DNA from 3 places in the Spirillospora sp. NPDC052242 genome. Region 1 is predicted to be linked to each of the others. Evidence: riboswitches for the same ligand, from Rfam matches in the RefSeq annotation. Region 1 holds a riboswitch; each other region holds the start of a gene.
What was found. Region 1 has a riboswitch for thiamine pyrophosphate ahead of thiC (phosphomethylpyrimidine synthase ThiC). Riboswitches for the same ligand answer to the same signal wherever they lie in the genome.
Positions count from the first base shown of each region.

Region 2: linked by a shared signal. The riboswitch ahead of AB0L25_RS25110 (purine-cytosine permease family protein) and the one ahead of thiC (phosphomethylpyrimidine synthase ThiC) in region 1 are both predicted to bind thiamine pyrophosphate.
Region 3: linked by a shared signal. The riboswitch ahead of thiO (glycine oxidase ThiO) and the one ahead of thiC (phosphomethylpyrimidine synthase ThiC) in region 1 are both predicted to bind thiamine pyrophosphate.

Region 1 covers NZ_JBFAUZ010000060.1:11,684-14,947, reverse strand. Annotated here, with positions in the region: gene gdhA (NADP-specific glutamate dehydrogenase) at 1-1,354, shown strand, start outside; TPP riboswitch at 1,528-1,642, shown strand; gene thiC (phosphomethylpyrimidine synthase ThiC) at 1,634-3,264, shown strand, end outside.
Region 2 covers NZ_JBFAUZ010000032.1:42,909-46,172, forward strand. Annotated here, with positions in the region: gene AB0L25_RS25095 (M20/M25/M40 family metallo-hydrolase) at 1-254, opposite strand, end outside; gene AB0L25_RS25100 (SSI family serine proteinase inhibitor) at 594-1,043, opposite strand; gene AB0L25_RS25105 (rhodanese-like domain-containing protein) at 1,093-1,419, shown strand; TPP riboswitch at 1,449-1,566, shown strand; gene AB0L25_RS25110 (purine-cytosine permease family protein) at 1,559-2,884, shown strand; gene AB0L25_RS25115 (PAS domain-containing protein) at 2,970-3,264, shown strand, end outside.
Region 3 covers NZ_JBFAUZ010000007.1:158,584-161,847, forward strand. Annotated here, with positions in the region: gene AB0L25_RS08165 (Rv2175c family DNA-binding protein) at 1-102, opposite strand, end outside; gene AB0L25_RS08170 (NAD(P)/FAD-dependent oxidoreductase) at 183-1,418, opposite strand; TPP riboswitch at 1,509-1,621, shown strand; gene thiO (glycine oxidase ThiO) at 1,611-2,738, shown strand; gene thiS (sulfur carrier protein ThiS) at 2,735-2,935, shown strand; gene AB0L25_RS08185 (thiazole synthase) at 2,938-3,264, shown strand, end outside.

The DNA.
Region 1 (3,264 bases):
CGGCTCGCCCGACGTCCTGGCCGCGCTCGAGGAGACCTACGACGGCGTGCTGCGGCGCGACCCCGGCGAGCCGGAGTTCCACCAGGCCGTCCACGAGGTGCTCGAGTCGCTGCCCGCCGCGCTGTCCGCGCGGCCCCGGCTGGCCGCGAGCAGGCTGATCGAGCGGCTGATCGAGCCCGAGCGGCAGATCATGTTCCGCGTGCCGTGGCAGGACGACGCCGGCCGGGTGCACGTCAACCGCGGGTTCCGCGTCGAGTTCAACGGCGCGCTCGGCCCGTACAAGGGCGGCCTGCGGTTCCACCCCACGGTGAACCTGGGCATCGTGAAGTTCCTCGGCTTCGAGCAGATCTTCAAGAACGCGCTCACCGGGCTCGGCATCGGCGGCGGCAAGGGCGGCAGCGACTTCGACCCGCACGGGCGGTCCGACGACGAGATCATGCGGTTCTGCCAGTCGTTCATGACCGAGCTGTACCGGCACGTGGGCGAGCACACCGACGTCCCGGCGGGCGACATCGGCGTCGGCGGCCGCGAGATCGGCTACCTGTTCGGCCAGTACCGGCGCGTCACCAACCGCTGGGAGGCCGGCGTCCTCACCGGCAAGGGGCAGGGCTGGGGCGGCTCCGCGGGCCGCACCGAGGCGACCGGGTACGGCAGCGTGCTGTTCACCGCCGAGATGCTGAAGCGGCGCGGCGAGGACCTCGACGGGCAGCAGGTCGTGGTGTCCGGCTCCGGCAACGTCGCGATCTACTCGATCGAGAAGGCGCAGGCGCTCGGCGCGAACGTCATCACCGTGTCCGACTCGGGCGGCTACGTCGTCGACGAGAAGGGCATCGACCTCGACCTGCTCAAGCACGTCAAGGAGGTCGACCGGGGCCGCGTCTCCGACTACGCCGAACTGCGCGGCGCCTCGGCCCGGTTCGTCCCGGCGGGGCGGGTCTGGGAGGTCCCGGCCGACATCGCGCTGCCGTCGGCGACCCAGAACGAGCTGGACGCCGAGTCCGCCCGGATCCTCGTCCGCAACGGGGTCAAGGCGGTGGCGGAGGGCGCGAACATGCCGACGACGCCCGAGGCCGTCCACATCCTGCAGGACGCCGGCGTGGCGTTCGGGCCCGGGAAGGCGGCGAACGCGGGCGGCGTGGCGGTCAGCGCGCTGGAGATGCGGCAGAACGCGGGCCGCGAGTCCTGGACGTTCGAGCAGGTCGAGAACGAGCTGGCGCGGATCATGCGCGACATCCACGACACCTGCTTCGAGACCGCCGAGCGGTACGGCGCGCCCGGCGACTACGTCGTCGGCGCCAACATCGCCGGCTTCGAGCGGGTCGCCGACGCGATGCTCGCCCAGGGCCTGATCTGACCCGCCCCGCGTGACGGCGGGAGGAGCGCCGGCGGCGGTGTAGGACGCCGGCGGCCCCGGGCCGTCACCGATCCCGGACGCGCGTGCCGTCCCCGTCGATCGGGGACGGCACGCGCGCGTCTACCCCACTCACCCCGGTTGCGGCAACCGGGGCGGTGGGGGTTACCGTCGATCACGACCGACGCGGGGGCCCGGCGAACCGGGCTGAGATAGCGGCTGGCACGGCCGCTGACCGCATGAACCTGACCGGGTAATGCCGGCGTAGGGAGAGATCGAGTCGTGAACGAATCCGTGGTTCCAGCCGCCCGGAAGACGTACCTGCAGGGCTCCCGGCCCGACGTGCGGGTGCCGATGCGGGAGGTGCCGCTCACCAACGGCGACGCCGTCGTCCTGTACGACACGTCGGGACCGTACACCGACCCCGCCTTCGAGACCGACGTCCGCCGGGGCCTGCCGGCCCTCCGGGACGCGTGGATCGCCGAGCGCGGCGACACCGCCGCCTACGACGGGCGCGCCGCGCGCCCCGAGGACGACGGGCGCCGGTCCGGCGATCCGCTGCGGGAGGGCGCGGCGTTCCCCGTGCGGCGGCCGCGCCGGGCGTCCGGCGGGGCCGTCACCCAGCGCGCCTACGCGCGGCGCGGGGAGATCACCCCCGAGATGGAGTTCGTCGCGCTGCGCGAGGGCGTCGCGCCGGAGTTCGTCCGGGACGAGCTGGCGGCGGGCCGCGCGGTGCTGCCGGCGAACGTCAACCATCCCGAGATCGAGCCGATGATCATCGGCCGGAACTTCCTGGTGAAGGTGAACGCCAACATCGGGAACTCGGCGGTGGCGTCCTCGATCGAGGACGAGGTGGAGAAGATGACGTGGGCGACCCGCTGGGGCGCCGACACGATCATGGACCTGTCGACGGGCCGCGACATCCACACCACCCGCGAGTGGATCCTGCGGAACTCGCCCGTCCCGGTGGGGACCGTCCCGCTGTACCAGGCGGTGGAGAAGGTCGGCGGCGACCCGGCCGAGCTGACCTGGGAGGTCTTCCGCGACACCGTGATCGAGCAGGCCGAGCAGGGCGTCGACTACATGACCGTCCACGCGGGCGTGCTGCTGCGGTACGTCCCGCTGACGGCGCGCCGCAAGACCGGCATCGTGTCGCGCGGCGGGTCGATCATGGCGGCGTGGTGCCTGGCGCACCACGAGGAGAACTTCCTGTACACGCACTTCCGGGAGCTGTGCGAGATCTTCGCGGCCTACGACGTCACGTGGTCGCTCGGGGACGGGCTGCGGCCCGGCTCGATCGCCGACGCCAACGACGAGGCGCAGTTCGCGGAGCTGCGCACCCAGGGCGAGCTGACGCGCATCGCGGCCGAGTACGACAACCAGGTCATGAACGAGGGCCCGGGGCACGTCCCGATGCACAAGATCAAGGAGAACGTCGACCTGCAGCAGGAGTGGTGCGACGGCGCCCCGTTCTACACGCTCGGGCCGCTGACCACCGACATCGCGCCCGGCTACGACCACATCACCTCGGCGATCGGCGCCGCGATGATCGGCTGGCACGGCACCGCGATGCTCTGCTACGTCACGCCGAAGGAGCATCTCGGGCTGCCCGACCGCGACGACGTCAAGGCGGGCGTCATCGCCTACAAGATCGCCGCGCACGCCGCGGACGTCGCCAAGGGCCACCCGGGCGCGCAGGCGTGGGACGACGCGCTGTCGGACGCCCGGTTCGACTTCCGCTGGGAGGACCAGTTCAACCTGTCGCTGGACCCCGACACCGCGCGGGCCTTCCACGACGCGACGCTGCCGGCGGCCCCGGCGAAGACCGCGCACTTCTGCTCGATGTGCGGCCCGCACTTCTGCTCGATGAAGATCACCCGGGACGTCCGCCGGTACGCCGACGAGCGCGGCCT
Region 2 (3,264 bases), on a different contig from region 1:
GCACGGTGCTCGGACCGGGTGCCGGCGATGCGCCAGCCGATCTCGTCGCTGAGCACCCGCAGGTGCCGCAGCGCCCGGCGGGCGTCGACGCGGGCGACCACGGCCCGGTCGCCGACGGTGAGGGAGGGGGGAAGGGCGGCGCCGGGGCGCTGCCGGGTCGCGGCGGTGGCGGTTCCGGGGAGCAGGCCGACGGTCGCGAACCCGGCGAGGGCCGCGGCACCGGCCAGCAGGTCGCGTCGTTTGACCTCGGACATGGGGCCTCCTCATGGCGAGGACGGCCGTTCCCGTCCGGCTCGGGTCGCGGGCCGGTGGCGGGTGACGGCAAGGACTGGAAGCGGGGCCCCGATGTGGGGAATCTAGGAAATTTCCCCTACGCCCACAAGATCAACCTGTCGCTCCGCAACCCAATCGTTGTCAGGATCCCGGCGACGCCTTGCGGAGGACGCCGCCGTACTCGTAGACGGCGGGCTCCATGACCGAGCGGCCGACGTCGGCACGTTCTCCGGGATCTCTACCGGGGTGTTGTCGTCGGCCATCGCTCTGCCCTCCCGAAGACCGACCGTATCGCCAAGAACGATCTTCGGGAGGCGGTGTCACCGTATTTTCGGCACGTCACCGAAGAGCGGGGCCACCTCCGTCCAGCGGTGGAGCTGGCAGCCGTCCTCGCGGGAGAACGTCGTGTCGATGGGGCGTCCCCGCCAGGTGCCCTGGACGGTGGCGGTGGCGGGGCCGCCGTAGATCTTCGTGCAGATCTCGCTCGTGACGGGCTTGAACGGGTCGGCGGTCTTGGCGAGCGCGGCGCACGCCTCCGCGGCCTTCGGGTGGGTGCCGCCGGGCGGGTCGCAGGTGAGGGTCCAGGTCGTGGCGGGTGCCTCCGGAGAGGCCTTGACCTTGATCGTGAGGGTCTCCTCGGGGGAGCTGGACGGCTGCACTTCGGCGGAGCCGTCGGCGGGGTTGCTCGAGGTGCTTTCGTCGCCGCAACCGGCCAGTGAAAGGATCAGAGCCAGCCCGGACGCGGCGAGGAGGGGCGTCCGATACCGCATGCGTGATTCGACGCGGCGGGGTTCAGCGCGGTTCCATGGAGGAGTGATGATTTTCGGGGAGGACGTGCCGGCGGTGCCGGCCGCCGAGGTTCCACAGGACGCCTACCTGCTGGACGTGCGAGAGCAGGACGAGTGGGACGCGGGTCACGCGCCCGACGCCGTCCACATCCCGATGGGCCGGCTCAGCGACCGGGCGGCGGAGATCCCCCGCGACCGCGAGGTGTTCGTGATCTGCCGGTCCGGCGGGCGGTCGGCGCAGGTGACCGTGGCGCTCAACCAGGCGGGGTGGCTGGCCAGGAACGTGGACGGCGGGATGCAGGCGTGGGCGGCGGCGGGCCGCGCGATGGAGGGGGACGGGGACCCGTACGTGGCTTGACCTTTTTGGGCGGTTGTAACACACTTCCGTCTGATTTCCGCGGGAGCTCGGGCCACGGGCCGGGCTGAGAGGGCGAACCCAGAGGCGTCGCCGACCGCATGAACCTGTCCGGGTAATGCCGGCGTAGGGAGAGTGCTGCATGGCGTCCGCCGTCGACGAGGTCCCGTACACCCTGGACGAGCCGGCGCCGAAGGTCCTCGGCTTCTGGGACCAGAGCGCGTTCTGGGCGAACCTCGGGGTCAGCCTGCTGGCGTTCTCCGGCGCCTACACCGTGCTTGCGCCGGACGAGAACGGCGTCCCGACGCTGTCGATCGCCGCCGGGATCGTCGCGATGATCGTCGGGACGGTCGTCGGCGGGCTGATGCTCGGGCTCGCCGCCGTCCCGGGCGCCCGGACCGGACGTCCCGCGATGGTGCTGCTGCGCGGGCTGTTCGGCGCGCGGCTGTCGTACGTCCCGACCGTCCTGAACATCGCGCAGCTCGTCGGGTGGGGGACGTTCGAGCTGATCGTGATCGCGGACGCGGCGCGGCACCTGTGGGACGGGATCCCCCGGTGGGGCTACGTGATCGCGGCGGGGGTGCTGACGACCGTCCTGACGATCTGGCCGCTCGGCTCGGTGCGGCTGCTGCGCCGGTACGTGACGGCCGCGGTGCTGGTCTCGCTCGTCTACTTCTACGTGCAGCTGGTGCGGGAGCCGCTGCCGGATCTGACGGAGGGCGGCTGGGACGGCTTCCTGATCGGCGCCGACGCGGCCCTGGCGGTGTCGATCTCGTGGGTGCCGGTCGCCGCCGACTACACCCGGCACGCGCGCAGCGAGCGCGGCGCGTTCGGCGCGGCGGCCGCCGGCTACTCGGTCACGCAGATCGTCGCGTACGTCCTCGGCCTGCTGGCCCTCGCGCTGGCGGGGGCGGACGGCAACGTGTTCGACCCGTTCCTCGCGGTGCCGCTGGGCGTGCTGTTCTTCGGCGTGTTCGTGCTGCGCGAGGCGGACCAGTCGTTCGCGAACGTGTACTCGACGGCGGTGTCGATCCAGAACCTCGTGCCCCGCGCGGACCGCCGCGTCCTGACGGTCGCGCTCGGCGCGCTGATCACCGTGCTGGCGCTCGTCCTGGACATCGGCGACTACGCGGGCTTCCTGTCGCTGATCGGGTCGGTGTTCGTCCCGATGCTGGGCGTGCTGGCCGCCGACTTCTTCCTCGGCCGGGGCCGGGACGGCTGGGACGGCTCGGCCGCGGCGCCGTCGCGGTGGGGCATGGTCGCCGCGTGGGTGATCGGGTTCGTCGCCTACCAGCTGATCAATCCGGGCACGGTGAGCGGCTGGGCCGGGTTCTGGACGGACGCGCAGGGGCTGCTGAACTTCGCGCCGCAGAGCTGGATGAGCGCGTCGCTGCTGTCGTTCCTGCTCGCCGGGTCGGCCGCGCTGGCCGCCGGCCGGCTGGCGATATCGCGCGGCGCAGCGCGCTGACGTGGCGTTCTTCCGTTGCCGCGACGGGAAGAGTGAGAACTTTTCCGTTGCGGTTCCCCGGCGCGGCAACGGGTCCGGTGGCACGATGACAGTCGTGCATCACCACGTCCACGACCCGATCGCGCGGGCGGTCATCGAGAGCGCCGCGGACGCGATCGTGGCCGTGGACGGCAGGCACCGCGTCACCGTGTGGAACCCGGCGGCCGAGCGGATGTTCGGCTGGACGGCCGAGGAGATGATCGGGCGGGTGCCGCCGATCGTCCCGGACGAGCTGAAGGCCGAGCACAACGCCGTCCAGGAGCGGCTGCTCACCCGCCGGGCCGGGGACGGCGGGCAGATCTCGATCGCGACCCGCCGGTTCCACCGGGACGGCCGCCTCA
Region 3 (3,264 bases), on a different contig from region 1:
GGTCTTGATGCCGAGCCGCTCGGCGGTCTCCGGGAGGGTGAGCCACTCGCCGGCGAGGGCGTCGGTCCGGGGGTCGAGTGCGCTTTCAACGGTTGCGTGCATCTGCGTCACGCCCCCTTGCTACCACGCCTTCGAAACCGGCAAACCCCCTCGACGACCACCTGTTTCGCCAGGACGCTCCGCTACGCGCGAACGGCCTGGCGGACGGGGGTGTCGGGGTCGGCGAGGAGGGCGGGGTCGACGGACGCGCCGGACGCGATCGCGCGGCGGGCCTGGACGAGGTCGCGGGGGCGGTCGACGGTGAGGATCGCGTCGAGGCGGTCGCCGGTGAGCCACGCGAGGGCCCACTTGGGGCCGTCCGGGTCGCCGCGCCGGATCATCCGCTCGGACGCCGCGTGGTTCCCGGCGTACTGGACCATGCGGCCGAACTGCTCGGACCAGAAGTACGGGGCCGCGTCGTAGGCGGCGTCCTCGCCGAGGAGTGTCGCGGCGGCGATCTCGGGGGCGTTGAGGGCGGTGTCCCAGTGCTCGACGAGGAGCCGGCGCCCGTAGCGGGACGACCACCAGGCGGCGCAGTCGCCGACGGCGACGATGTCGGGGCGGTGCTCGCCGGGGGCGCCGGGTTCGGCGCCCTCGTGGGAGGTGCGGAAGGCGGCGTCGGTGACGACGCCGCGTTCGAGCAGGAGGCCGGAGCCGGCGAGCCAGCCGAGGTCGGGGCGGACGCCGACGCCGACGACGACCGCGTCGGCGTCGATGCGGCCGGGGGCGCCGTCGGCGGCGAGGACGAGGCCGCGCTCGTCGACCTCGGCGACCTTCACGCCGGTGCGCAGCTCGACGCCGGCCTCGGCGTACCAGCGGGCGGTCAGGGCGCCGGCCTCGGGGCCGAGGGCGTTCGCGAGGGGCGTGTCGGCGGCCTCGACGACGGTGACCGCGCAGCCCTTCTTCGCGGCGGTGGTGGCGACCTCGGCGCCGATCCAGCCCGCGCCGACGATCGCGACGCGGGCGCCCGGGACGAGGAGGCCGCGCAGCTCGCGGGCGTCCTCGATGGTGCGGACGACGTGCTGGCGGCCGTCGCCGGGCAGCGTGATCGGGGCCGCGCCGGTGGCGATGACCAGGCCGTCGAAGGGCAGGTCGCCGGCCGTGGTGGCGACGACGCCGCCGCGTCCGGGCGCGCCGGGGCGCAGCGCGGTGGCCCGTTCGCCGAGGAGGAGCTCGCAGCGCAGGGCGTCCCAGTCGGCGTCGACGGTGGTGTCGTCGGAGTCGCCCGCGAGGACGGCCTTCGACAGCGGCGGCCGGTCGTACGGCCGGTGCCGCTCGGCCGAGACGAGGGTGAGCGCGCCCTCGTACCCCTTCCTGCGCAGGGCCTCCACGGCGCGCACGCCGGCCAGCCCGCCACCCACGACAACAAGCCTCTCCATGGCGCTCACCCTAATGGGGCCGCTTTTGCCTGGACACCTGTCCAGACGGTCATGTGCGTCACAGCGGCCGTAAAGTGGGGGAAGAACACCCAGAACACCCGCGGGAGTCCGGTGCGACCGGGCTGAGAGGGCGGCTGAACGGGCCGCCGACCGCCTGACCTGATCCGGATCATGCCGGCGAAGGGAGCGCGCATGGAGATCGTCGTCATCGGGGCCGGGATCGTCGGCCTGGCCGCGGCGTGGCGGACGGCCGGACGGGGCGGCACGGTGACCCTCGTCGATCCCGCGCCCGCGAGCGGCGCGACGTCCGTCGCGGCGGGAATGATCACCCCCGTCAGCGAGCTGGCCTACGGCGAGGAGCCGCTGCTGCGGCTCAACCTCGCGTCCCGCGACCGCTACGACGCGTTCGTGGCGGAATTGGAGGAGCTCACCGGGACCGCCACCGGGTACCGGAACGACGGCCTGCTCCAGGTCGCGTTCGACTCCGACGACCTGGCCGTCCTGGACGACCTGCGCCGCTTCCAGGAGAGCCTCGGCCTCCCCGTCGAGGCGCTCACCGGGCGGGAGTGCCGCAAGCGGGAGCCGATGCTGGCGCCGGGCGTCCGGGGCGGGCTGCTCGCCCCGCACGACGGGTCCGTGGACCCGCGCCGGCTCGCCGCGGCGCTGCTGGCGGCGTGCGAGAGGTCCGGCGTGCGGGTCGTGCGGCGCCGCGCGGCGGGCGTGGTCGTCGAGCGGGACGCGGCGGCGGGCGTCCGCCTGGACGACGGGACCGTCCTGCGGGCCGACCGTGTGCTGCTGTCCGCGGGGCCCTGGTCGGGCGACCTCGAGGGCCTGCCCGCCGGGACCGTCCCGCCCGTCCGTCCCGTCAAGGGCCAGGTGATCCGGCTGCGCGCCCGAGTGCCGTTCCTGCGGCGGTGCGTCCGGGGGCTGGTGAAGGGTTCGCCGGTGTACCTGGTGCCGCGCGCGGACGGCGGCGAGATCGTCCTCGGCGCCACGCAGGAGGAGCTCGGATTCGACACCCGCGTGACCGCCGGCGGGCTGTGGGAGCTGCTGCGGGACGCCCGCGAGCTGATCCCCGGCGTCACCGAGCTGGAGTTCGTCGAGGTCACGGCCGGGCTGCGGCCCGGCTCCCCCGACAACGCCCCGGTCATGGGCGCCTCGGACGTGCCGGGGCTGGTCCTCGGCACCGGGCACTTCCGGCACGGCGTGCTGCTCGCGCCGGTCTCGGCGGACGTGCTGGCCGCGGCGCTGCTCGGCGACCCGGTGCCCGAGGTCGCCCGCCCGTTCTCCCCCGATCGATTCTCCGAGGTGAAGCGATGAAGGTCATCGTCAACGGCGAGCCGCGCGAGCTGCCCGAGGGCACCAGCGTGGCCGCCGCCGTCGCGGCCGTGAGCGCGGCGCCGTCCGGTGTGGCGGCCGCGCTGAACGACGAGGTCGTCCGCCGGGCGTCCTGGGAGGCGACGCCGCTGCGCGACGGCGACCGCCTGGAAGTGCTGACCGCCGTGCAGGGAGGCTGACGGTGAACGACGGGACGAACGAGACGGCGGCGCGGGACGACGCGCTGGTGATCGCGGGCGAGGAGTTCGGCTCGCGGCTGATCATGGGGACGGGCGGCGCGCCCAGCATGCAGGTGCTGCGGGAGGCGCTCACCGCGTCCGGGACGGAGCTCACCACGGTCGCGATGCGGCGGGTGGACCCGGCGGCGCGCGGCTCGGTCCTGGACGTGCTCGCGGAGTGCGGCATCCGCGTGCTGCCCAACACCGCGGGCTGCTTCACCGCGGGCGAGGCGGTGCTGACCGCCAAGCTCGCCCGCGAGGCGCTCGGCACGAACCTGGTGAAGCTCGAG